One region of the Rhizobium oryzihabitans genome, then DNA from elsewhere that is predicted to be linked to it. Evidence: riboswitches for the same ligand, from Rfam matches in the RefSeq annotation. Region 1 holds a riboswitch; the other holds the start of a gene.
The links. A riboswitch is a leader RNA that binds a small molecule or an ion and turns the genes downstream of it on or off. The one in region 1 is predicted to bind glycine.

Region 1 (9,858 bases):
CGTTTCGAGAATATGGGTCAGGCCGCGACGGCCTTTGCCGGTGACCGCTCCGATCAGCACATCGTCCCGCTTCGAAAGCGTATCGATCAGCGCAGCGATGCCGTCGAAAAGCGGCTCGATCATGCCCGGACGGGCGCGGACCGGATGATAGATTTCCTTGTAGCGCTGCGTCATCGCCAGCGCCTCGTCATCCACATGCGTCTTGCCGAGCATGCGGGCGATGGCGATATCGAGCGTCAGGCCGATGATCGCCTTGGTCTGCGAGATATCCGGACGCGGCTTTCCGAAATCGGCGAAGGTATCGGACATGACGGCATGGATGAGGCCCGCACTATCCACCAGCGTGCCGTCGCAATCAAAAAGAACGAGTTTCATCGACTTTTAGTCTTCCCTGTCGCCATCGGCCACGTCGAGACCGAGCAAGTTCCAAGTCTGTACCATATGCGGCGGCAAAGGCGCGCTGACGCGAAGCCGGCCGCCATTCGGATGCGGAATGTCGATATGGCGCGCATGCAGATGCAGGCGCTTCTGGATGCCGCCCGGAAAGTCCCAGTTCGGATCGTCGATATAATATTTCGGATCGCCGATGATCGGGTGTCCCATATGCAGGGCGTGGACGCGCAGCTGGTGGGTACGGCCGGTATAGGGCTCCATCTCGAGCCAGGCGAGGTTTTGCGCGGCGGTATCGATGACACGGTAATAGGAAATGGCGTGATCCGCCCCCTCCTCGCCGTGCTTGGCAATGCGCATGCGGTCGCCGTCCGCCGTCTGTTCCTTGACCAGCCAGGTGGAAATCTTGTCCTGATGCTTGCGCGGAACGCCCTTGACCAGCGCCCAATAGGTTTTCTTGGTATCGCGCTCGCGGAAGGCGGCCGTCAGCTTCTGCGCAGCACCCCGGGTGCGGGCGACCACCAGCACGCCGGAGGTGTCGCGGTCGAGGCGGTGCACCAGACGCGGCTTTTCGCCCTTCGGGCTGGTCCAGGCCTCCAGAAGTCCGTCGATGTGGCGGTTGACGCCGGAGCCGCCCTGAACGGCAATGCCAGCCGGCTTGTTGAAAACAAATACCTTGTCGTCCTCATGCAGGAGCATGCGCGCCAGAAGCTCTGCGTCTTCGGAATGTTTTAGATCCCTCGAGCCGATCGGTCCGCTTTTAACCCTGAGGTCGGAATCGACCGGCGGCACGCGCACCATCTGTCCCGGCTGCACTCTCGCATCCGTCTTTACCCGGCCGCCATCCACGCGCACCTGTCCGGAGCGCAACAGCTTCTGCAATTGCCCGAAACCCAAACCCGGATAGTGAATCTTGAACCAGCGATCGAGGCGCATACCGGCCTCGTCGGCCTCGACCTTGATATGCTCGATACCTGCCATGAAATTTCCAGTCTCTCTGTCTTGATCGCACGCCCATATCTGTGGCGCGCCGTTTGGATCAAGCCTTTAGAACAAACTGCGGCCCAAGGCCAGCCCGGCGAAAACCGCGGCTATGGAAACCACAAGACTTGTAATGACGTAAATGGCTGAAAGACCGAGGGCGCCGCGCTCAAAAAGCGCAACCGCATCGAGCGAGAAGGACGAAAAGGTTGTGAACCCGCCGAGCACGCCGGTGACGAGGAACAGCCGCATTTCCATCGACGCATTGAGACGCCTTGCCACAAGCTCGACCAAAAGACCGATCAGGAACGACCCGGCCACATTGACCGCCAGAGTTCCCCAGGGAAAGTTCGGCCCCGCCAGCCGCACACTCCAGACACCGACCAGATAACGGAATACGGAACCGATTGCGCCGCCTGCGGCGACGAGAACGATATTCACCATGAGGGATTGTCTCCGGAGGAAATTGCCGGACCGGGCTGTCCGATGCATTTCTAGACCATAGAAACGGCACGCGAAACCCCTTTGCCCGGCACTTTCGTCCATTAAAATACGATTAAATTACAGCTGCGCGATTTAGCCTTCCAACAAGGCGCAGATGCTAATCTCCGTTCTTTAAGAGGTCGGCGAAGATGGCCGGAGGTTGGATGACACAGGTTCTTTCCGTTTCAGCAAATACGGCTGCCTATGCGCTTGAGGCCGTGAAGCCTTCGCAGCGCGTACCGCGCAGAACTGAGGTTGAAGAGGCCATTCACGAACTGGCGCGCAAGGCGGAACATGGAGACGACTTCCAGCTCAGATCCCTGATGACGGCGATCAAGCCGCCCGCCCTGACGCTTTATTTCCTGACAGTCGCCAGCCAGCGTCACGAACGACAGGCGACACTCGATCAGGCCGTGGAAGCCTATGAGGAAAATAACGCGAAAACCTATTCTGAAAATATCAATACAAATCAAATTGATATGTGAATATTCCAATCTTATCTCTTATATCCGGCACATCTAATGTTCCGCTTTTGCATTCAGGCTGATGTCAGGCTGTTTTTCTAAATATTTCTCACCGAATGCCGGAAAAATCACGGAGGCGATGGCCATCACGCCTTTTCCGTCACGGCGCTGAAAGCAAGGACATAATCTAAAAAGCTTGCGGCTACCGGACTTGTCACGCGTTCCGGTAGCCGTTTTTTAGTTATCAATTATGCTGGTGAGCATCGCCCTTGGCCGAGCCGGCGGAAAGCACGATCTCGACCTTACCGGCCTTTTCAAAGATCAGCGTTACCGGCACCTTGTCGCCTTCGGCAAAAGGCTTCTTCACGTTGAAGAACATCATGTGCAGGCCGCCCGGCTTCAACTCCACGATCTGGCCGGCGGGAATGACGACGCCGTCATCCAGCTTGCGCATCTTCATGACGTCGTTGACCATGGCCATTTCGTGAATTTCGGCACGGCCGGCGGCTGGGGATTCGACGCCAATCAGCTTGTCGTCACTGTCACCGGTATTCTTGATCGTCACGTAACCGCCGCCAACGGGCTGACCCGGCAGCATCGCCTTTGTCGTGCCGGCGGAGAGTTCGAGGCTGCCGGCCTTTGCGACATCCATATTCATGTCCATGTCCATAGCCATGGCAGAGTGATCATGTCCGCCCGCATGGGCCTTTTCGGTAACACGGATGGTCGGAGCCGGGCTTTTCAGCGAATGAGGATCGACACCAGCGGCCGCCACCTCATCCCACGAAACCTTGCCCTTGTCGCCGCAAAGCTGCGTCACCTTGAAGGGCAGGTCCTGCCTCGCCTCTATGCCGGAAATTTTTCCCTGCACGGCAAAGGTGTCGTAGAACTCGTCCGGCAGGTTGCCGCCTTTCCAGCGGATTTCGACCGGCCCGCTTTTGATCTCCTTGCCGTGGTTCTTGTAGGCCTTCTGATAGTCGCCCTTGATGATCTCCAGTTCCCAGCCGGCCTTTGGCTGCGGCTTGGCGGAAATGAAGCCTTCCGGCAGCTTGATCTGCACTTCGGTGGTGGCAAGTCCGCCATCGCAACCATGCGGCACCTGAAGTGCGGCAACGATGGTGCTGTCCTGTTCGGCCGAACCGTCAACGAAGGTCGCGTGAGCGAAAGCTTGTGCCGTCGAGACGGAGGCCATGAACAGGGTGCAGGTGATGATCTTGGTGGTTTTCATGTGTCTTGTCCTTGCGACTGATGCCAATAAAGCAGTGCAGCCATTGCTTGCCGCCAGCCGGCGGCGATGATCCTGTGAAACGAAGAGATCAGGCGGACAGGGATGGCGGGCCGCGTGCAGCCGGTTTGCGGATCGTCAGGACCGAGCGGAAAGTCCACTCCGCGGATAAGCGATTTTCGAGCCAGGCGAATTCCGTTCTGAGCCAGCCCGCCGCATCGGGGACCGGCACAAGAATGGATGAGGCCAGCAGGCACGCCTCGCAAAACAGGATTGCGTCGCTGGAATGGGCGGGGTTGTCCTTGGCATGCGAGGCATTCACCCCACCGCTGTGGCCCAGACAAATCTCGGCAAAGGTGCCGTCCGGCAGCCGGTAGCTCTCATCGAGCACGACTTCCGGGGCGGCGGCAAGTGCAGGCTTATGCGCGAAACCGAGCGACAACATCAGGGCTGCACAGAAAATGCGAAGCATTTTCTCCACCCCTGCCACCCGTCGTTTTCGATTTGCGTCCATATTCTCGCGATACCCCTCTTTCTCGCCGATTTCAAAGGGGAATTTTGCCGCAGCCCCAACCTCTCGAAGGGAACCATCGTCGGAGCGCAACATTTCCCTCGCGACAAGACCATTCCGGAAGGAGGATCCGACATGCCAGCCAAGTCGAAAGCGCAACAGAAAGCAGCAGGTGCGGCACTGGCCGCAAAACGCGGCGAAGTCAAGAAATCCAGTTTACAAGGTGCTTCAAAAAGCATGGAGAAGTCCATGACAGAAAAGGAACTTGATGAACTGGCATCGACAAAACGCAAAGGTCTGCCGGAGAAAAAATCAGACTGATGGCACACCGCTTCCAAACTATCGACTGCGTCTTTCGGTGGCGATGGCGCAGATGGAGCAAGAATCTGTTCAGATGCGTCATTTGGTCCTTGCCAACAGCGGGGCTTCGCAGATAATGAGCGTCGCATCACCATTGGGAGAAGCCGCTTCAATGCGGTGCCGAAGGAGCAACCGCCCCGGAAACTCTCAGGCAAAAGGACCAGCGGTGATGACGGAACTCTGGAGAGAAGCCACCTTTCATAAGGACGGCTCGCCGAAGGGATAACAATCTCAGGCGACAAGGACAGAGGGGGCTCTTGAACCCGGCGTGTTTTTCACGCCATGACCTGAGCCCGCGCGATTTTTCGCGCAACCCTGGAGGCGTCCTTGGACGATACCGCCGAGCTTGACATCACGCCGTTGCATTCCCTGCATCTTTCGCTTGGCGCCCGCATGGTGCCATTCGCCGGTTATGACATGCCGGTGCAATATCCGGCGGGCGTTCTGAAGGAGCATCTTCAGACCCGCACCTCCGCCGGCCTGTTCGACGTATCCCACATGGGCCAGGTGATCGTGAAGGCGAAGTCCGGCAACAATGCCGACGCAGCGCTTGCACTGGAAAAGCTGGTGCCAGTCGATATTCTCGGTCTCAAGGAAGGCCGCCAGCGCTACGGTTTCTTCACCGATGAGAACGGCTGCATCCTGGACGACCTGATGATCACCAATCGCGGCGATCATCTTTTTGTCGTCGTCAACGCGGCCTGCAAGGACGCCGATGTCGCCCATATGAAGGCGCATCTTTCCGACGACTGTGAAATTACCCTGCTCGATGATCGGGCGCTGATCGCTCTTCAGGGACCGCGCGCTGAAGCAGTTCTGGCCGAACTGTGGGCAGGCGTATCTGAAATGAAGTTCATGGACGTGCTGGAAGTTCCGCTGCACGATGTTCCCTGCATCGTTTCCCGCTCCGGTTATTCCGGTGAGGACGGTTTTGAGATTTCCGTGCCCGCCGCAAAGGCGGAAGAGATTGCCAAGGCCCTGCTCGAACATCCCGATTGCGAGCCGATAGGTCTTGGCGCGCGTGACAGCCTGCGTCTGGAAGCCGGCCTTTGTCTTTATGGCAATGATATCGACACCACGACCTCCCCCATCGAAGCCTCGCTCGAATGGGCGATCCAGAAGGCGCGCCGCGCTGGCGGCGACCGCGAGGGCGGTTTTCCCGGCGCAGAGCGCATTCTCGGCGAACTGAAAGACGGCACATCGCGCCGCCGCGTTGGCCTGAAGCCGGAAGGCAAGGCGCCGGTGCGCGGCCATTCGAAGCTTTTTGCGGATGCCGAAGGCAAGACGGAAATCGGCGAAGTGACCTCCGGCGGCTTCGGCCCGTCGGTTGAAGGCCCCGTCGCCATGGGTTACGTGCCAACGGCCTACACGGCTCCCGGCACTGCGATCTTTGCGGAAGTGCGTGGCAAATATCTGCCCGTCACCGTCGCAGCCCTGCCCTTCATCAAGCCCACCTACAAACGATAATCTTCATCCCATCTCCGGAGAAAATACGATGCTGAAATTTACCGCAGAACACGAATGGCTGAAGTTCGAAGGCGATATCGCCACCGTTGGCATCACCAGCCACGCCGCTGAACAGCTTGGCGATCTCGTCTTCGTCGAATTGCCGGAAGTGGGCGCCACCTTCTCCAAGGATGGCGACGCGGCGACCGTTGAATCCGTCAAGGCGGCTTCCGACGTCTATTGTCCGCTGGATGGCGAAGTGGTGGAAATCAACCAGGCCATCGTTGACGACCCCTCGCTGGTCAATTCGGATCCGCAGGGTGCCGGCTGGTTCTTCAAGCTGAAGCTTTCCAACGTCGCGGATGCCGAGACGCTGCTCGACGAGGCAGCCTACAAGGAGCTGATCGCGTAATGACGACGCCCACGGAATTTCATTTCACCGACTATCAACCCTATGATTTCGCCAACCGGCGTCACATCGGGCCGTCGCCGTCGGAAATGGCGGAGATGCTGAAGGTCATCGGCTACAAGAGCCTCGATGCCCTGATCGACGCCACCGTTCCCTCCTCCATCCGCCAGAAGGTACCGCTGACCTGGGGTGCTGCGCTGACCGAACGCGAGGCGCTCGATCGCCTGCGCGAAACGGCCAACAAGAACCAGGTGCTGACCTCGCTGATTGGCCAGGGTTATTACGGCACGATCACGCCGCCGGTCATCCAGCGCAACATTCTGGAAAATCCGGCCTGGTACACCGCCTATACGCCCTACCAGCCGGAAATCAGCCAGGGCCGTCTTGAGGCGCTGCTGAACTACCAGACCATGGTCTGCGATCTGACCGGCCTCGATGTCGCCAACGCATCGCTGCTCGATGAAGCGACGGCCGCTGCCGAAGCCATGGCCATGTGCCAGCGCGTCGCCAAGTCCAAGGCGACCGCCTTCTTCGTCGATGCCAATTGCCACCCGCAGACCATCGCGCTGATCGAGACCCGTGCGGCCCCGCTCGGCTGGAAAGTGATCGTCGGCAACCCGTTCACCGATCTCGATCCGGTCGACGTGTTCGGCGCGATCTTCCAGTATCCCGGCACCCACGGCCATGTCAGCGACTTCTCCGGCCTGATCTCGCGTCTGCACCAGACGGGCGCCATCGCCGCCGTCGCCGCCGATCTTCTGGCGCTGACGCTGTTGAAGTCACCCGGCGAGATGGGCGCGGATATCGCCATCGGCACCTCGCAGCGTTTCGGCGTTCCGGTCGGTTATGGTGGCCCGCATGCGGCCTACATGGCCGTCAAGGACGCACATAAGCGCTCCATGCCAGGCCGCCTGGTCGGCGTCTCGGTCGATGCGCGTGGCAACCGCGCCTATCGCCTGTCGCTGCAGACCCGCGAGCAGCATATCCGCCGCGAAAAGGCCACTTCCAACATCTGCACGGCGCAGGTGCTCTTGGCCGTTATGGCCTCCATGTACGGCGTCTTCCACGGCCCGCAGGGTATCAAGGCGATCGCCCAGCAGACCCACCAGAAGGCCGTGCTGATGGCCAAGGGGCTGGAAAAGCTCGGCTACACCATCGAGCCGGAAACCTTCTTCGATACGATCACCGTCGAAGTCGGTCACATGCAGGGCGTCATCCTGCGCTCGGCCGTGGCGGAAGGCGTGAACCTGCGCAAGGTCGGCGCGACCAAGATCGGCATGAGCCTTGACGAGCGCACGCGCCCGGCAACGCTGGAAGCCGTGTGGCGCGCATTCGGCGGCAATTTCTCGATCTCGGATTTCGAGCCGGACTATCGCCTGCCGAAGGAACTGCTGCGCACCAGCCAGTACATGACGCATCCGATCTTCCACATGAACCGTGCCGAAAGCGAGATGACCCGTTACATCCGCCGCCTTTCGGACCGTGATCTCGCGCTCGACCGCTCGATGATCCCGCTCGGTTCCTGCACCATGAAGCTGAACGCAACTGCGGAGATGCTGCCGATCACCTGGCCGGAATTTTCCGACATCCATCCCTTCGTGCCGGCCAATCAGGCGCTCGGCTACAAGGAAATGATCGACGATCTCTCCGAAAAGCTGTGCTCGGTCACCGGTTACGACGCCTTCTCCATGCAGCCGAATTCCGGCGCGCAGGGGGAATATGCCGGACTTCTGACCATCCGCAACTACCACCTCGCCAATGGCGGCACCCATCGCGACGTCTGCCTCATTCCCACCTCGGCGCATGGCACCAATCCTGCCTCGGCGCAGATGGTCGGCATGAAAGTCGTGCCGGTGAAGGTGCGGGACAATGGCGACATCGATATCGATGATTTCCGTGCAAAAGCAGAACAGTATGCGGAAAACCTCTCGTGCTGCATGATCACCTACCCGTCCACCCACGGCGTGTTCGAGGAGACGGTTCGCGAGATCTGCGAGATCACCCACAAGCATGGCGGTCAGGTCTATCTCGACGGCGCCAATATGAACGCCATGGTCGGCCTTGCCCGCCCCGGCGATATCGGTTCGGACGTTTCGCATCTCAACCTGCACAAGACCTTCTGCATTCCGCATGGCGGCGGCGGCCCCGGCATGGGGCCGATCGGCGTCAAGGCGCATCTTGCCCCCTATCTTCCCGGCCATCCTTCGACGGACGGTCGCGAGGGTGCGGTGTCTGCTGCCCCCTTCGGCTCGCCCTCGATCCTGCCGATCTCCTGGAGCTATTGCCTGATGATGGGCGGCGAAGGGCTGACGCAGGCGACCAAGGTTGCAATCCTCAACGCCAACTACATTGCTGAGCGGCTGAAGGGCGCTTACGACGTGCTCTACAAGTCCGAAACGGGACGTGTGGCGCATGAGTGCATCATCGACACCCGGCCCTTGGCGGATAGCTGCGGTGTGACGGTGGACGATGTTGCAAAGCGCCTCATCGACTGCGGTTTCCACGCGCCGACCATGAGCTGGCCGGTTGCCGGCACGCTGATGATCGAGCCGACGGAATCCGAGACCAAGGCGGAAATCGACCGTTTCTGCGATGCCATGCTGGCGATCCGTGAGGAAGCCCGCGACATCGAGGAAGGCCGTGCGGACAAGACCAACAATCCGCTGAAGAACGCCCCGCATACGGTGGAAGACCTCGTCGGCGAGTGGGACCGCCCCTATAGCCGCGAAAAGGGCTGCTTCCCGCCCGGCGCCTTCCGCATCGACAAATACTGGTCGCCGGTCAACCGCATCGACAATGTCTATGGCGACCGCAACCTCATCTGCACCTGCCCGCCGATGGAAGCTTACGCCGAAGCGGCTGAATAAGGCATCAGTACAAACCAACATACGAAGGCCCGGAGCAATCCGGGCCTAGAGTAATGGGCAAATATCTCCAGACACTCAACGTCATCCTCGGGTCAAGCCCGAGGATGACGGTCGAGAGGCTCAGCAGCCTGCGTAAAGAACGATCCATTCCTTCATATTTCACCCGCAAGATTTCCGGCTTCGAGGAAAGAGTGACACGATTGATCGCTCCTCGTTCCATGCTAAACCGGTTCGTGAAATCCTTGGCCATGGAGAGGAAATGCGTCTGATCTGCCTGAACGGCTGGGGTGGCAAACTCCACGACGAGCTTGTTTCTTATCTCACTGCATCCGCCCCCGATATTCTGTGCCTGCAGGAAGTCATTCATACTCCGGCCGCCACGCAGGAGTGGCTGACCTATCGCGATCACGGCATTGACCTGCCGCAGCGGGCGAATTTTCTGCGTGACGTCGCCGAAGCCTTGCCTGATCATCTGGCAATCTTCTGCCCGGCGGCGCAGGGCGATCTCTTCCATGGTGAGATCAGTTATCCCTCCCAATGGGGGCTGGCGACCTTCGTGCGCAAATCCATTGCCATTGTCGCGCAGGCCCAGGGTTTCGTGCATGGCGCTTTCTCCGCCGACGGATACGGCGATCACCCAAGGTCGCGCACCGGCCATGCCATCCGTGTCTTTGATTTCGTGGCCGGCCAGCCAGCCGTCATCGCCCATATGCACGGGCTGC
Region 2 (9,858 bases), on a different replicon from region 1:
GGCACATTCTTACATTGTCCGGAAGGTGCGATCTCAATCTGCGCCCGGTTTACGGGTGCAGGAAGATACGAGGCCTAGGATCACCAGAGGCGAGACCACCGGTCGACAGTTTAGATAACCGCAAACGCCATTGTCATCTTTGGCACGCCGTTCCACTACCGTAGCCCGAGAAACTCACGCCGCAACCGAGTTTTTGCATAGCAAGGATGAAGCCAGTCATCTGTAGCCGGCTTTCCGGATCGCTCGCTTCCCTGATCTCGATGACCAAGCGTCCTGCAATAGATGGATTTCGGGTCAGCTCGTCCCGAACCGAAGTCCACCAGATATCATCAACAGCAGACAAGGCTGACACTTCACAACCGAGCTTCGTATCTGGACGAGTTTTCAGACGATCTATCGTCGCATGGACCAAGTATCGGTCGTAGGCACGCGTTAGGCGCAATCGCTCCAAGACACTCGGAATATTCTCTGTTGCTATCACCTTTGTACCACATCGGATGCTCTTTAACTGGATCCTGTGGTACGGGCATCGGGCGTTACTCTCTACCGCATTCAACGGGTACTCCATCAAGTCGACGCGGTTACTGCTCAAAGCATCGTAGAGCACCACAGCAATCTCCATGTCTGATCTATACTGTTCGAAACAAGCGGGAACCCAATATTTGTGGTCGAAGCCGGGAAAACATTGAGTTTTGTTCACGCTAACCGCCACGCTGATTCTCGTTTGTCCAATATCAATGGGCGGCTCGCAAAGAAGCAACAGAGCCGGAAGCACTCTTGTCTGTTCAACCTCACCGTCCCAGCCCCACCCCTGGACACGCAATCCTGACGGCTCGATCGTTAGGGCACCGAATGAGTCTGGCAAAATGGATTCTATTCTGCGGCATGCAGTGTAGAGCACTCGAGCAGCAATCCCATCGCCATAGCACAACGCAATGTGACGCAGATTTTCGACTGCTATTACAAGGCTATTCCGATTCGACCGCGTGCTACTGAGAGCCTGATCAACACTTATTTTCATGCGATTGCGCCCGCCAGATACCAGCTGGTAGAGCTCCTTACCAAAAGATAAACAAACGCAGCTGCATATTGAATCAAAAATCCTGCCGCGTCGGCACGAAAAAGCGCGGTAGGATCTCGAAATGTTGGACGCACTCGAAATACGGAAAGGTCCCCGACCGTCTCTGGTTCAACACTTCCAACCGGGGAGACTACAGCGCCCGCCGCAGTTGAACGACCCGCCGCAGTTGAACGAATTGACTCATGTACGGTATTCATGTTCCTGGCATGAATCATTAATGTTACCTGCGATTTTCTTGTTGGCTAGTTCGACTTGAGTTTAAGGAAAGTCAGTGACAGGAAGGGGAGCTTGGCGGCTCTCTCCCGGAGGCCACGATTTAAGCCGGCCATCATGGTGTGCGCGGTAAACATTCGAGGCGGAGCCCGGGGCGACATTTGGGCACGTGATATCTGCAGCTTGCGTAGCATAACTACCCCTAAATCCAGTTTTGTTCGCACTAACTGGAACCGGCAGTGAGATTCCGTAACCTTGAAGGTGTGTCGCACCACACAATGCGGCTGATTGCGCGTCTTCGATCGTCTCGACACCTTCCATAACAACTACAGGAGAGTAGCAAGACGCGAAGCTGATAAGATGCGCCAGAGCATCAAGGTCCAAGCAAGACCGTCTTGTGGGCTGCAAGAACGACCGATCGATTTTGACGATATCAAAATCAACCAAGCGGAGTAGTTGCGGAGATGCGTAGCCTGCGCCAAAGTCATCCAGCGCAATCCGGCATCCCAACTCCCGCATCTCGTTCAGCATGTTTACCGATCGTGTCACATCGAGTAGTGGCCGCGTCTCTGTCAATTCGAGAACTAGTCGAGACGCTAGTGTTGGACGAGACCGGACCTGGCCGGCAATCAGGTCCCACGTTTCGCGATTGCGCAAATTATCGGCCGATATATTGCAGCCGAGGACCGCACAGGGATCGATTTCCAGCTCGTCAAGGGCGAGGCGGACCACGTTCTCGTCAATCAAAGAGCAGTATCCCAACTCCTCAAGCGCCGGAATAAATATACCCGCGCCATAATGGCAGCCGTCTGTTCCCTGCAACGTTGCTAAGCATTCGCGATAGAACACAGCATCAAATGGTTCGACCGAATGAACTGATTGGACGTTGAAACTTGCCCTTCCATCAGCGATCGCTGACTTAACAATCTCAACGACCCCTATATTCGAGATATCCGAGTGTCTATGCATCTTTGCCTCCCACTGTCCGTAAGAAAAGTCTGCGCTCATTAAGTTGCGGATCTCCATGGCCAGGAGGTTCGTCTTCTCGAGCTTTGGAGTTTAAGGGGCATCGCGTTAAGACCAACGCGGAGTCACCGACACATTTGGCCAAAGATAATGCTAACTTCGCCATTGAGGACTTCTGTCCTGTACTCAAAGCACCCGCCTGTGCTCAAAGCTACTTCGCTTGGCAGCTTGGCTAAACAGCTTATTGGAGCATCAAGGGCTCCAATTGAGGTATTGGCCGGTTCTTGGTTTTTCCGGCGGGCGAGAACGATTTCGCTTGAAAATGGAGCGATAACTCGCGTGTTTTTAGACTGGATGTACGTCATGAAGGCCGCGATGTTGCACTATGACACGCTGGTATAAAGCGCGGCAGGTTTGATCAATTGGCGTCAGAAGTGGGACACAACCCCGGTTACCGGACGGATTTCATGACCGACCCGGAAGTTATCGGAAGAGGACAAAAAGTCGTGTTTGCAAGATAGACCCGAGTACATACCGAAGCCGTTCTTACCGGGAATGGCGCAGGGCCAATCTGCGCATTTGCGCAGTATCGAATGGGCAGATTTCATGGTTTCTGTCGCGCAGCAGACATCCGGGCCGTGGCGCTTTGCCGGTTGTCCGCCCCGATCCCGGCATAGCCCCTAGAATTCGACAGCAGAACAGCCTTGGAACAGAAAATCAATTCTCACTTGTCTCGCAGATCGTTGCTCACCTTGGCAATCAGCTCATTTCTGGCCACAGGTTGCGAGCAGGTTCCCAAGACGAAACTCGAAGTTGCCGCGGCTACCCTGCCCGAAAACAAAAATGAAACGACGACAGCTCCAAAAACGGCGAAGGACAATAGGCCAAAGCCTGCGGGTACCGGTTTCGCTTACGACGAAATTTATGCGGCGCTGGCGGATGGCGGCTTTGACGTTCCAGCAGTCAATTACCGCGCCATTGACCCACAATACCTCCGACAGGAGGTCGAATACATCACCGCAGAGCCTGCCTATTCAATTGTCGTGGATACAAATGAGAGGTTCCTCTACTGGGTTCTTCCCCGTGGCCGAGCCATACGTTACGGCGTCGGGCTTGGAACTCAGGGCCGATCATGGAAAGGGCGCGCCGTCGTTCAATGGAAGCAGAAGTGGCCAAGGTGGAAGGCGCCGGACGATATGATCGCCCGCAATCCTGAACTCAAGCCATATAGTGTTGAAGCAGGCGGAATGGCCCCGGCCCCCGGAATCCTCTCGGTGCGCGCGCCATGTACATTTTCCAGAACGGCAAGGATACGCTCTATCGTATTCACGGATCACCAAGCTGGAGAACCATAGGCAAGAATTCTTCCTCGGGTTGCGTAAGAATGCTGATGCAGGATGCGATCGATCTTTATGATCGAGTGAAAGGGAAAACACCCCTTTTGGTCATCTGATAACGTCAATCTGAGCGGGAAATGATTAAGAATAACCGCTGCGGGTCAAATTTACGCCATAAACGACACCATATCTCGCGGTAGTTCGGTTTAGCGGATCTGGGGCCTTTCGGTCGTGAAAACGCCAGATCGCAACGCTCCAGACCTCGTGATTGAGGCGTGGGGCAACACATATCGAGCAGCGGGAGAGACCGATTTCTCCCGACATCGGCGCCGACGGAGCAACCACCCCGGAAACTCTCAGGCAAAAGGACCGCTGCAAGATCATACAAACTCTGAAAAGCGAGCTGATGCTCGCGCCGATGGTGTAAGTTCGCCGAAACAAGGTGAGCGAATCTCTCAGGCCAATGACAGAGGGGGTGCCAAAAGCCCAAAAACGGGGCAAGGAGCACCTATGGCTGGAAGTCACCCTTCCCCATCGACAGTCGATTGCGTTGACGCAGTTTCAAGACCATTTTCATTGACGGTGGCGGCAATTGCATTTGCCGCACACGACCCTGGCAGGCGTGACGCATTCCGGCGCGTCGGAGCTCGTGTCAGCCGGCTTCAGCGGCGGCATTTCACCCCGGTCCCCTTCAAAAATTGAACAGCTCCACGCGGTTTCACCGGGCAACGCGCTCGACAGGTGTGGCGCAAGCACCTCACGACCCGCCTTCTCGCGATGATACCGCTACGCGGTTCTTGTACGAACTCTACCTAATTCAGGAAATTTAAAATGGTCGATTGGGAAGATTTGCGATTTTTCTCCGCCTTCGCTCACCACGGGTCGATCACGGCAACCGCCAAGGCGCTACGCGTCGATCATACGACTGTAAGTCGGCGCATCACATCGCTGGAAACCTCGCTTTCCGTGAAGCTCGTTGATCGCAGGCCAAGATCATATGTACTGACCGATATGGGACGCGACGTCGCGAACTTCGCCGAGGAAATGAGCAGGTCTGCATTTGCTCTGAGCCGCTGCGCCGGTTCCGGCCAGAACGGTATCGAAGGTGATATCGTGGTATCCGCGCCGCCATCGCTGCTCTACAGCTTCATTGCGCCGCAAATCTCCGCGCTGCAATCTCAGCATCCTGACGTAAGGCTCCGTCTTGTCGGTACCATGGAAGCGATGTCCCTCTCCAAGGGAGAGGCGGATATTGCCATCAGCCTGAAGCGGCCGAGCGAAGCCACGCTGGTTGCGCGTCGCCTCGGACAATTGCCCTATTTCCTCTATGCCGACCCTGCCTACCCGACGAGAAACGGCCCTCCTCTCTATATCAGTTACGATGATACCATGCGGGAGTCGGATCACTATCGCTGGCTTGATGACAGGCTTTCCGCCGACGAGGTGTTCATGTGCAGCAACGACCTGCGCATACAGGCGGCGGCCGCCGCCGGCGGCTGCGGGGTGGCACTGCTGCCCGCCTACCTCGCCGCGGAACACGGTCTTGTGAGGTTCGATCCACTCGATCCCGGCGTCAGGATCGACGTTTGGCTGGTGATCCACGAAGACGTGCGCGACACGCCGCGGATACGTGTTGCCATGGACTTTATCAGTGAAAGTCTCAAGCCCTTGTGGCGTTCCTGATTATGCGCAGATCAAGCCTGCGCCATTGCCGAATTTTCCGGGATTTGGCGCGGTGTAAAATGCCGCGTGACAGGGTCTGTCCTGCGCGCGTGCGGTGACCGGTTGGACCTGCCCGCATTCCCACCCTATTCCCGATACCTGAGCGTGGAGTATTTTCATGTCTTTGACTGCTCGTTACAGGAGAGGTACCGTCGGATACCTTGTTCTCCCTGCCAAAAAACGCAGCGCAAAAACATCCGCTCGAAATCGTCAGCGGGTGGGCCTGCTAATCGTGGCATTTGCGATCGGTTATGCCGCGATCGCAGTCCGCCTTCTGCAATATGGCTATTTTTCCGAGAGTGACGCGACGGCGAGTATTCCACGATCTCCCAATATAATCGCCTCCCGCCCCGACATTCTGGACCGCAACGGCCAGCTTATCGCAACGGATATCAATCTCATCTCGCTTTATGCAGAGCCTCGCCGCGTTGTTGATGCAAATGAGGCCATCGAAAAGCTCGCCTCTGTTGTTCCCGACCTGGATTGGGCTGATCTGCACAGAAAACTAACGTCTGACTCCGGTTTTCAGTGGATCAGGAGACAGCTTACGCCCCGCCAGGAAGCTGAGATCATGCGCCTTGGCATTCCGGGCATCGGATTCAGACCCGAAAAGCGGCGGTTTTATCCTGGCGGGCCAGTGGCATCTCACATTGTCGGGCATGTCAACATCGATAATCAGGGGCTGGCGGGCATTGAGCGCTATCTCGACAGGCAAGGCCTGGCAGACTTGCGTGGAGTTGGCCTTACCGATCCCACCCAGCTTGAACCGGTCCGGCTGTCCATCGATTTGCGCGTTCAGAGCATCGTGCATAACGTCGTTAGCGATGCCTTGAGGAACTATCGGGCGGAAGCGGCAGGTGCCGTCGTAATCGATGTCGACACAGGCGAGGTTCTCGCGATGGCGTCCGTCCCCGACTATGACCCGAATGAACCTTCGCGGCGCCTTGCCGATGGCACGATCGACAGGGACTACGAAAAGGGATGGTTCAACCGCATGAGCAATTCAGCGGTTGAAATGGGCTCGACCTTCAAGGCGTTCACCCTTGCCATGGGGATTGATGCAGGCGTCGTCAATCTGAACTCGGTCGTTGATGCCTCCCGCCCGCTGAAAATGGGTGGTTTCATCATCAGGGATTTTCACGGCCGAGGACGGCCGCTGACAATCCGGGAAGTCTTTCGCTACTCATCAAACATCGGCACGGCAAAGATCGCTGATCTCGTTGGCCTGGAAAGTCACCAGCAATTTCTCTTCAGACTGGGCTTGTTGTCAAAGATGCAGACGGAGTTACCGGAAATTGCCTCGCCCGCAGCGCCAAGGAACTGGAAAAAGATCAATTCCGCAACAATTTCCTTCGGTCACGGTCTGGCCACGACACCGTTACAGACGGCTGCGGCTGCGGCGGCCCTCGTAAACGGTGGCATATTTCGGCACCCGACCTTCATCGCCGACAGTGGGAGGCATCACCAAATCACCGGCAGACGTGTCCTGCAGGCCTCGACCAGCGCAAAGGTCCGCGAGCTGTTCTGGTACAACGGCACCCAAGGTTCGGGCCGAAACGCCCAGGTGGCCGGTTTTGATGTAGGTGGGAAAACCGGGACAGCGGAAAAGGTTATCGATGGCAAATACGCGAAGAACCTGAACTTCAATACATTCCTCGCGGCATTCCCCATGCACCGCCCTCGTTATTTGGTGCTGTCGATCATTGACGCCCCGCTTTCCGGTGAGCGTGGCGGGCGCCTGGCGGCCTTCAATGCCGCGCCGATGGTGCGCGACATCATCGCGCGCGCCGCACCGCTCCTCGGGGTTCGACCGTCATTCGGGAACCCGCAGGCATATCCTTTGATGAACTACTGAATAGGCGATGAACCCATGTCATTCGCAGATACTGAATTTTCAGGTTATTTGATGATCTTTCCCCCGGCGAGCGACATTATCCACATCCTCTATTTCGTTGCGATTGTCGCAGAGGCCATGACAGCCGCACTCGCCGCCGGCCGTCGCGAAATGGATTGGATCGGCGTATTTCTGCTTGGATGCATTACCGCCCTCGGCGGTGGAACCGTGCGCGATGTTTTTCTGAACCACTATCCGCTATCGTGGGTCGAAAATCCCAGCTATCTCCTCGTGACGGGATTATCTGCGCTGGCGACGATCCCGATCGCCCGATATATGTATCACCTGCGCAAGATGTTCCTTTTTCTTGACGCGATAGGACTGGTCGTCTTCACCGTCATCGGCTGCCAGATTGCGTCAAACCTCAACCTGCCGCTGGTTGTCGTGGTGGCGGCAGGCGTGCTGACTGGATGTCTGGGCGGCGTACTTCGGGATATCCTGTGCAACGAGGTACCGCTCTTGTTTCGTTCGGAACTCTATGCAACCGTCTCGGTCTTTACGAGCCTGATCTACTTGATCGTGCCCCTCCTGGGGGTTTCCCACGCGATATCCTCGCTCGTCGCAATGGCCCTCGGGTTGATGCTCCGGCTCCTAGCAATACGCTTTAACTGGTGTGTACCGACATTCGTTTACACGAAAGACCCTCACTGAGGAGCGAGCGCATTCTTCACCGCCGCAAGGCCGCGGCGTAAAAACGGGTCGGAGTGCACGTAAAAGAACTGCACTCCACGCGCCCGCCAGTGCGGGATTTCTTCCAGCGTTGCAAGCGTGCCGGCGATCTTTCCCGCTGCGCGAATTTTTTCGACGGCGACGGCGACCTTGTCGATCACCACATCCGGGCGCGGTGCCGTGGACGTCGTACCAAACAAGATCGAAACTGATAGCAAGGCTTAGCGCCGGAGAGGCCAAATCCTATGTGCCGTATCTCATGTGTTGCCGCCATTGGTGGATCGAAGCGTTTAGCCTAACAGGGTAAGCCCTGACGCTGCGCCCTTGCCCAAGGCCACGATAGTCTCCAGCATTGCATTCCAAAAGTGGTTGGTTCCGGTCGTCAGCGTTGTCATCTCTGAACGTCTCATTGACTCAGAAGCAACGAGGGGTGGTTAGAAAAATTTCTATATTTCACTCCTAAATATACACCGCACGGCAATACATAGCGTATGCCGATATTTCAACGATTAGGGAAATAAATGCTCTACAGCGCTATTTCATTATTATGCCGCGTGACAATGCTCGTTCTCGCGAGGGCGTTTGTGGCGTCATCGGAAAGATATGCATTCCGCGTTGGCGCCTTCGGCCTGTCAGAGTTGCGACATTGAACTGCCGCCACATCATATATCCCTCGGGCACGCCGCAAGATCCGCGCCAACGTACGCCCCTGCTTTACACCTGCTGAATTGAGAATTTGTGTTTTATGTCGGGGATTTAAGGCCGAGGATCGTAGCTGTCTAGCGTACTGGATCGTAGTTTCGGGCTATTGTGGGATACTGCAGCGTAGGAAATGGTTGCGGGGCAGGATTTGAACCTGCGGCCTTCAGGTTATGAGCCTGACGAGCTACCGGGCTGCTCCACCCCGCGTTACCGGCGTAAATCCCTATTGGATTTATCGCGACTGCATCACAGCGAAGCTGTGATCTATACTGCCGGATCAAATTGCCGAAGGCGATTTGTCTCCTGTGAGGGACGCACGAGGCGTTTGCCTTATGGTTTTATGTCCCGGAATGCAAAAAGGCCGCTTGATGCGGCCCTTGGTATCGGCTGGGCCGAAGTGTGATTGAGAAGATGTTTGTTGCGTTTTGCAGACCTGGCAGCGACCTACTCTCCCGCGTCTTGAGACGAAGTACCATTGGCGCTGGGGCGTTTCACGGCCGTGTTCGGAAAGGGAACGGGTGCAGCCGCCCCGCGATAACCACCAGGTCGGCAAAACGCAACAGAGTTCATGTTTTCACATGAGTGTTGTTTTCGAGAAGCTGGGAAGCTTGCGCTTCATTTAATTTAACACGTCTTTCTGTGACCCGTCCGTATTGCTCCCTTGCTCAACAATGAGCGTGGCAGCCATACAGACCAGAGGTCGTCGCGCCCTATGGCGCGGCCCGTCCGGAGCCCTTCGGGCGTCAGGACAGAACAATGATGTCATCAAGCTTTGCTTGATGAACATATTCAATGGGAACGAAGAAGTCGATCGAGCTATTAGTAACGGTAAGCTTCACATGTTGCCATGCTTCCACACCCGTCCTATCAACGTGGTCGTCTTCCACGGCTCTGATAGGGAACACTCGTTTTCAGGTTGGTTTCCCGCTTAGATGCCTTCAGCGGTTATCCATTCCGTATATAGCTACTCTGCTATGCCCTTGGCAGGACAACAGATCCACCAGAGATACGTCCATCCCGGTCCTCTCGTACTAGGGACAGATCCTGTCAATATTCCTACACCCACGGCAGATAGGGACCGAACTGTCTCACGACGTTCTGAACCCAACTCACGTACCGCTTTAAATGGCGAACAGCCATACCCTTGGGACCTGCTCCAGCCCCAGGATGCGATGAGTCGACATCGAGGTGCCAAACAACCCCGTCGATATGGACTCTTGGGGGTCATCAGCCTGTTATCCCCGGCGTACCTTTTATCCGTTGAGCGATGGCCC

Region 2: it holds a riboswitch for glycine, as region 1 does, so the genes downstream of both, G3A56_RS23120 (LysR family transcriptional regulator) here and gcvT (glycine cleavage system aminomethyltransferase GcvT) in region 1, are expected to answer to the same signal.

Annotation. Positions count from the first base shown of each region.
Region 1 covers NZ_CP048632.1:660,427-670,284, forward strand. Annotated here, with positions in the region: gene G3A56_RS03735 (HAD family hydrolase) at 1-375, opposite strand, end outside; gene G3A56_RS03740 (RluA family pseudouridine synthase) at 382-1,371, opposite strand; gene crcB (fluoride efflux transporter CrcB) at 1,438-1,815, opposite strand; gene G3A56_RS03750 (hypothetical protein) at 2,019-2,339, shown strand; gene G3A56_RS03755 (copper chaperone PCu(A)C domain-containing protein) at 2,563-3,546, opposite strand; gene G3A56_RS03760 (hypothetical protein) at 3,635-4,015, opposite strand; gene G3A56_RS03765 (DUF3008 family protein) at 4,190-4,375, shown strand; glycine riboswitch at 4,500-4,587, shown strand; gene gcvT (glycine cleavage system aminomethyltransferase GcvT) at 4,742-5,881, shown strand; gene gcvH (glycine cleavage system protein GcvH) at 5,910-6,272, shown strand; gene gcvP (aminomethyl-transferring glycine dehydrogenase) at 6,272-9,136, shown strand; gene G3A56_RS03785 (endonuclease/exonuclease/phosphatase family protein) at 9,396-9,858, shown strand, end outside.
Region 2 covers NZ_CP048635.1:1,374,066-1,383,923, reverse strand. Annotated here, with positions in the region: gene G3A56_RS23135 (EAL domain-containing protein) at 134-700, opposite strand; gene G3A56_RS23130 (EAL domain-containing protein) at 1,340-2,320, opposite strand; partial or broken gene G3A56_RS23125 (L,D-transpeptidase) at 2,965-3,713, shown strand; glycine riboswitch at 3,886-3,979, shown strand; gene G3A56_RS23120 (LysR family transcriptional regulator) at 4,429-5,280, shown strand; gene G3A56_RS23115 (peptidoglycan D,D-transpeptidase FtsI family protein) at 5,438-7,174, shown strand; gene G3A56_RS23110 (trimeric intracellular cation channel family protein) at 7,190-7,864, shown strand; partial or broken gene G3A56_RS23105 (HpcH/HpaI aldolase family protein) at 7,858-8,058, opposite strand; tRNA gene G3A56_RS23100 (tRNA-Met) at 8,716-8,791, opposite strand; rRNA gene rrf (5S ribosomal RNA) at 9,016-9,130, opposite strand; rRNA gene G3A56_RS23090 (23S ribosomal RNA) at 9,383-9,858, opposite strand, start outside.